One region of the Proteiniborus ethanoligenes genome, then DNA from elsewhere that is predicted to be linked to it. Evidence: a T-box and tRNA genes for the amino acid it is inferred to sense, from the RefSeq annotation. Region 1 holds a T-box; the other regions hold tRNA genes.
The links. A T-box is a leader RNA that pairs with one kind of tRNA and senses whether it is charged. The one in region 1 lies ahead of leuS (leucine--tRNA ligase), so its partner is inferred to be a tRNA-Leu.
Positions count from the first base shown of each region.

Region 2: it encodes a tRNA-Leu, which carries the amino acid that the T-box ahead of leuS (leucine--tRNA ligase) is inferred to sense. The anticodon was not compared.
Region 3: it encodes a tRNA-Leu, which carries the amino acid that the T-box ahead of leuS (leucine--tRNA ligase) is inferred to sense. The anticodon was not compared.

Region 1 is NZ_FNQE01000030.1:24,387-26,667, forward strand. It holds gene leuS (leucine--tRNA ligase) at 1-1,320, opposite strand, end outside; T-box leader at 1,384-1,594, opposite strand; gene BLV37_RS12040 (hypothetical protein) at 1,753-2,281, opposite strand, start outside.
Region 2 is NZ_FNQE01000035.1:11,213-13,493, reverse strand. It holds gene BLV37_RS12935 (ABC transporter substrate-binding protein) at 1-976, shown strand, start outside; tRNA gene BLV37_RS12930 (tRNA-Leu) at 1,090-1,175, shown strand; gene BLV37_RS12925 (SPOR domain-containing protein) at 1,467-2,030, shown strand; gene BLV37_RS12920 (DRTGG domain-containing protein) at 2,131-2,281, shown strand, end outside.
Region 3 is NZ_FNQE01000018.1:32,573-34,853, reverse strand. It holds gene BLV37_RS08660 (helicase C-terminal domain-containing protein) at 1-751, shown strand, start outside; tRNA gene BLV37_RS08655 (tRNA-Leu) at 861-944, shown strand; gene BLV37_RS08650 (helix-turn-helix domain-containing protein) at 1,267-1,584, opposite strand; gene tig (trigger factor) at 1,934-2,281, shown strand, end outside.

The sequences.
Region 1 (2,281 bases):
ACCACATTTTTCACAATATACTAGTGGTATTGGTTCTCCCCAGTATCTTTGTCTTGAAAATACCCAGTCTTTTAATTTATAATTAGTTTTTCTGTGGCCTATTCCCTTTTCCTCGATCCAATCGCTTATTTTCTCTTTTGCTTCTTTCACTGGAAGACCATTGATAAAGTCAGAATTTACTATTACACCATCTTCAATATCAGTAAATGCGCTTTCTTTGATGTTTCCTCCTGCTACTACTTCAACTATAGGCAGACCAAACTTTGTAGCAAATTCCCAGTCTCTAGTATCATGCCCAGGAACAGCCATGATTGCACCAGTTCCATAGGACATAAGCACATAGTCAGATATCCAAATAGGTATTTCTTTCTTATTTACAGGATTTATTGCATTTATTCCATCGATTTGTACTCCTGTCTTTTCTTTATTCAATTCAGTCCTTTCAAAGTCTGATTTTTTATGTGCATATTCTCTATATTCTTCAATTTCATCAAAATTATTGATTTTATCTTTTAGTTCATCTATGAGTGGATGTTCTGGAGATATTACCATATAAGTTGCACCAAAAAGAGTATCTGGTCTGGTTGTATATACAGTAACTTTTTTATCACCAGTAATATTAAAGTCTACCTCCATACCTTCTGAACGACCTATCCAGTTTTTCTGTTGTATTTTAACTCTTTCAATATAATCAACTAAATCTAAATCATTGATTAATCTTTCTGCATATTCTGTGATCTTTAACATCCATTGGTTTTTTGTTTTTCTAACTACCTCTCCTCCACATCGTTCACAGCCACCATTTACTACTTCTTCATTTGCAAGTCCTACTTTACAGCTGTTGCACCAATTTATAGATGCTTCTTTCTTATACGCTAATCCTTTTTCAAAAAGCTTAAGGAATATCCACTGTGTCCACTTGAAATATTCAGGATCAGTTGTATTTATCTCTCTAGACCAATCAAAAGATAGTCCTAGAGATTTTAGCTGTTCTTTGAATCTAGCAACATTTTTTTCTGTTACTATTGCAGGATGAATTTTGTTCTGTATTGCATAGTTTTCAGTTGGTAGTCCAAATGCATCCCATCCCATAGGATAAAGTACATTATATCCTTCCATTCTTCTTTTTCTAGCTACTACATCTAGTGCTGTATATGGTCTAGGATGGCCTACGTGAAGTCCCTGTCCTGATGGATACGGGAATTCTATTAATGCATAGAATTTCGGCTTCGATTTATCTTCAGAAGCATAAAAGGTTTCTTTTTCATCCCAAATGTCTTGCCATTTTTTTTCAATTGATTTTGGATTATACTCTTTCAAAGCTCTCACTCCTTGATTAAAGTTGGTTTCATAGTTTTAAAAACAAAAAAACCTTTCAACTCATATAGAGACGAAAGGTTCGCGGTACCACTCTAATTGACAGTATAATTAATACTATCCACTCAAAAATTTTAACGGATTTATCCGATTAAGGCTAATGTATTCACCTTAATAGCTCAGAGACGAGTTCGGATACTGTTGCTGTCGTTTTTCACCAGCCAACGACTCTCTAAAAACAACTCCATAGCCTACTACTTCTCTTCAATGCAATTATATCAATTATATGGTATTGTACCAAATTTTATTATATAAAGCAAATGTTTTTGTAACGAATAGGAAAGAATATTTTAGTATTTGCAATTAATTGATAAAAAATACTTACTTGCTTAAATTATTTAGTTATGACTATAAAGTTATTGGGGCTGATTTACATCACATATTCTCAACAAAAAAGCCCAATATTCTAAAAGTAATTTTGCCTATTTTAGGGTACAAGTTTCTTACTGCATCAGAAAATTCTTGGACATTTACTGGTGTTTTAAAAAGAAAGTCTCCGGTTCCCTTAGTCTTGAATACAGTAATTATTCCTTTTACCGTATCTCCAACAGCTACATTTGCCTGAGCATATCCTCCCATTGCAAAATGTTGTGCTATTGCAGCTCCTCCCATCGCCATATAATATCCAAAGGCAGCACCCCCTAGTGCAAATCCAAGGGATCCTGCTAATCCACCTAAGGCTATCAATAATCCTATGGAAACCCCGCCAAAGCTAAATAATCCAAAGGATATTCCGCCAAGGCTAAGTACGCCTATAGAAACTCCACCAACTGCTATAATACCTTTAGCGACACCGTTTCTTCTGTTATTTATGTGAACTAATGGAATTCCAAATATCCTTGTTTTAGATATATATTCATACTCTGGATACCTATAGCCATAATCATCTTTCAAATCCATATTT
Region 2 (2,281 bases), on a different contig from region 1:
TGAAAAATTAGCAATTACCTCCTTTGAATCAGGACAAATAGATTTAACCACAAGCCTAGGAGTAGATTGGGAAAAATATGCGCAAAATAAAAAGGTGGATATATATGAATTCACATCAAATAAATATGAGTTTTTAGGGTTTAATTTTCGAAACGAAATGTTTATGGGGGAAAAAGGTAAAGGGCTTAGGAAGGCCATAGCATATGCCATTGATAGACAATCTATTATAGAAAAAGTATATCTTGGACATGCAACAAGAAATGATGTGCCTATCCATCCTGACTCTTGGCTAATATCTGATGAAGCAAATTCATATGGCTTCAATGCAAATAAAGCAAGACAGATACTTACCTCAGCTGGCTGGAAGGACGAAGATAAAGACGGTTTTTTTGAAGATATTGATGGAAATCGTCTTTCACTAAGACTTACAACTAATTCATATAATGATTTAAGAAGAGAAACTGCTAATATAATAGCAAATAATTTAATTAGCATAGGTATTGATGTTGTAAAGGACTATAATGAAAATAAGGGAGAAAATGTTACTGAAGAAATAAAGAATAATCAATGGGAAGGTTTAATGCAAAAAATAACAGGTGGCAACTTCGACATAGTTTTATTAGGCTGGGAAATGTCTTATATTCCTGATTTATCCTTTGCATTTCATTCTTCTGAAATAAATAGTGGCTCAAATTTTTTAGGATATAGCAATGAAAAAATGGATGAACTACTAACACTTGCACAGCAAACTATACGGGCTGAAGATAAAAAAAGAATATATGAAGATATTCAAAGCTTGATAATAGATGAACTTCCATATGTGAGTTTATTTTTCACTAACTCATCAGTACTAGTAAATAATAATATTAGAGGTGAAATTAATCCTACATTTACCCATACTCTCAACAGCATTACAGAATGGTATATACCTGAAGAATTTCAGAGAAAAGAAGATTTGTTAAATGATAATGATTAAATATAATTCCAGATTGAGCTATAGTTCAATCTGGAATTACTAGGCTATAATGAATTAAATTATAGTTGACAGAAGAAGGGTTTTTAATTATAATATATTCGTTAACCCTAAATGCAGGACTGGCGGAACTGGCAGACGCACTATCTTGAGGGGGTAGCGGTCGAAGACCGTACGAGTTCGAGTCTCGTGTCCTGCACCATATAAATACAAACAATATGCTCTCCTGAGTAGACAGATATAATAATAGAAATCTGTTTATGAAAGGAGGGCTATTTTTATTTAGAAGAAAATGAATTATTGATTAACTTTTAATACTTTGCAGGGAAAAAAAGTTATATATAGAATAAACATTTATAACAATAGGTAAAGGCTCTCTTTTTGATGTTGTCTAAAATCTTTTCAATAATAGACATAATAAAAATCAAATTTTATTAATTTATTTGAAATTGCTATCATAATCTATTAGTATAAAGAAAGAGGAGGGCAAGCTATGAGACGAATTACTAGAACGAAAATAAATAAAAACAAAAAGGACAGGCTTTACACAATTGTTGCCTTTTTTATAGCAGCACCTATTATATCTATCTTATTAGGATTTTTTTTAGTGCAATATGTAATTCTACCTAGGCTTTCTGAAGGAGAAAACACTCTAAATCCAATAGAGCATAGGGTAGAAGAAAACAAAGAAACAGAAGCTGATGATATAAGCAATGATTCAGTTTATGAAGATGATTTAAATAACCAAATAGGAGACACAGAAGAATCATCAGATAATACTGACTTAGTAGATAGTCTCCCTAATACGGGAGATGAAGAGCAAAGAGAGGTTACATTTTATAGTGTACAGCTCGGAAACTTTAGCAGCATAACTAATGCAGAGAGCTTTATCAAAGAGCTTAAGGAAAATAATATTGATGGATTTATTATTAGCAATGGAACATTTAAGGTCTTTACAGGAGAATTTAACTCTAGGGATGATGCATATAAGCATCTAGAAGGTATAAAACCAATATATGAAGATGCTTTTGTAAACTTAGTTTCAAAAAAACAATAGAGTATGTTAAAATTATATTATAGTGAATGAAATCCTTTTCCAATTGATTATTGTTTATAGGCTAGATATAGTTGGATTTTATTTAAAGGGGTTTTAAAGCTTGGAAATTCAAGATTGGGGTGGGAAAATGAAGCTAAGAGAAATAGAACAAATATTAAATGCAGAGGTACTAGTAGGAGAGGAATTCTTAGATAGGGAGGTTTTTTCAGCCTTTGGTTCTGACTTAATGAGTGATGTACTTGCATTCATAA
Region 3 (2,281 bases), on a different contig from region 1:
TTCAGCAACCTTATTACCTATGGAATATCATCATAACATACTAGGTGGTGACGAAGACGACTATAGGATATATTTAGATTCTCCTTTTCCAGATAGGAACAAATGCGTACTAATAGGAGACAATATTTCCACTAGATATAAAGAAAGAGATAAGAGCTACACTCATATAGCTCAATATATTAATTCAGTATTAATGGCTAAGTCAGGAAACTATTTAATATTTTTTCCATCATACAAATACATGAATTCAGTATATGATGTTTTTACCCACAAGTATCCAGAGCTGCAAGCATATATCCAATCACCTAATATGTCTGAAGATGAAAGAGAGGATTTTTTAAGCTTATTTAGAATAAATCCTCAGGGGAATACTATAGGCTTTTGTGTCTTAGGTGGAGTTTTTTCTGAGGGGATAGATCTGAAGGAAGATAGATTAATAGGAGTTATAGTTGTTGGAGTAGGATTACCTCAGATTTGCCTAGAAAGAAATATAATTAAAGATTATTTTCAGAATAAAAACAATTTAGGCTTCGAATATTCTTATATGTATCCAGGAATGAACAAGGTACTTCAAGCTGCAGGCAGATTAATCCGTACTGATGATGATAAGGGAATTATACTTCTTATTGATGAAAGATTTTCTTATAAGACTTATCAAGGTCTCTTACCCAAGGAATGGTTTCCAAATATAAGAACAACAAACAATAATATAGTCAAATATCTAGACGAATTTTGGGATAGACATGGCTAGAAGCATATAAATGCTGCTGTTTATTTCCAAAAAAAATTTTTTAAAATAGTGTTGACATTAATTCTATACGTGGTATAATAGATTTTGTCGGTAAGATAATTTAAAATATGCGGGAGTGGCGGAACTGGCAGACGCGCTAGACTTAGGATCTAGTGTCATTGACGTGGGGGTTCAAGTCCTCTCTCCCGCACCAAAAACAAAGAGCCTTGATTAGAGTAAAATCTTAATCAAGGCTTTTATAATGCCATGAAATATATATAAAAGTTTTTTTAAAAAAAATTCTCAATTCATCCTATTAGATTTTGCTCGTAAAAAAGGATTGGGAATAATAAACTGTGAAGCTGTAATATACTAATAATAACTAACTTGACATAATTAACAGGGGAGATAGCCTATGAACTATAGTATCCATGGACGTCGCTTAGGAGGTGTCAATTTAGGGTTCGTGGATAAGATTAAAGCAGTTATGATAAATTCAAAATATGAAACAGTAAAGGGACAATCATCTATGTAATTCATCTGCGGGAATATGTGGGAACTTTCTTTGTATTCATGTAAATTCTCTTTTTGCCTAGTATTAACGCTGCCTGCTTTAAAATATCATTCTCCATTTCAAGCTGTTTTACCTTTTTCCTTAATTCAATTAACTCTATTTCTTCTTCAGTCCTATTGTCATTAACATCAAATGAACCTGAATTATTATATCTTTCAATCCATGTTTTAACTGTAGATTTAGCTATTCCATATTCCCTATTAATGTCTGCTAAAGTCTTCCCGTTATTATACAAGGCTACTATTTGCTTTTTGAATGGTTCTTCATAATGTTTTGCCATTTAAATTCCTCCCTAGTGATATATTAATATTATACCATTGTTCGGAATTTATTTGTCCTATTTAGTATAGCCTATCTAATATATTTTTTAAAAAAATGTATGCTACAATTGGACATAAAAAATATTTATGATATAATATAATGGTTAATTATGTGAATAGAATTTTCTACTTATTTCAGCGTTAAGATAAGATTTATAGACTTTTAGTATACTGTAGTATATTAATGTATATATTCACAAACTATCAGTGTAAAAGATTTTGAATTGGGTCTGATACTAATCTATTCTCTATAAAAGAAATAGTTGTGGATCTAAAGAATAATACAAAGTTTTAAGGAGGAATAAACAAATGAGTTCAACAATTGTAAAAAAAGAAAACAATATTGTAACTTTACAAATCCAAGTAGATGCAGAAACTTTTGAAAAGGGTATTCAACAGGCATATACAAAAAACAGACACAGATTTAATGTTCCTGGATTTAGAAAGGGAAAGACTCCTAGAAAAATAATTGAAATGAATTATGGAGAAGGAGTTTTTTATGAAGATGCAATAAACATTGTGTTTCCAGAAGCATATGATAAAGCTATAGAAGAACATAAGCTGAATCCAGTAGACAGACCTACAATTGACATTGAAGAAATTGAAAAAGGAAAGCCAGTAGTGTTTACTGCTGATGTTACAGTAAAACCTGAAGTA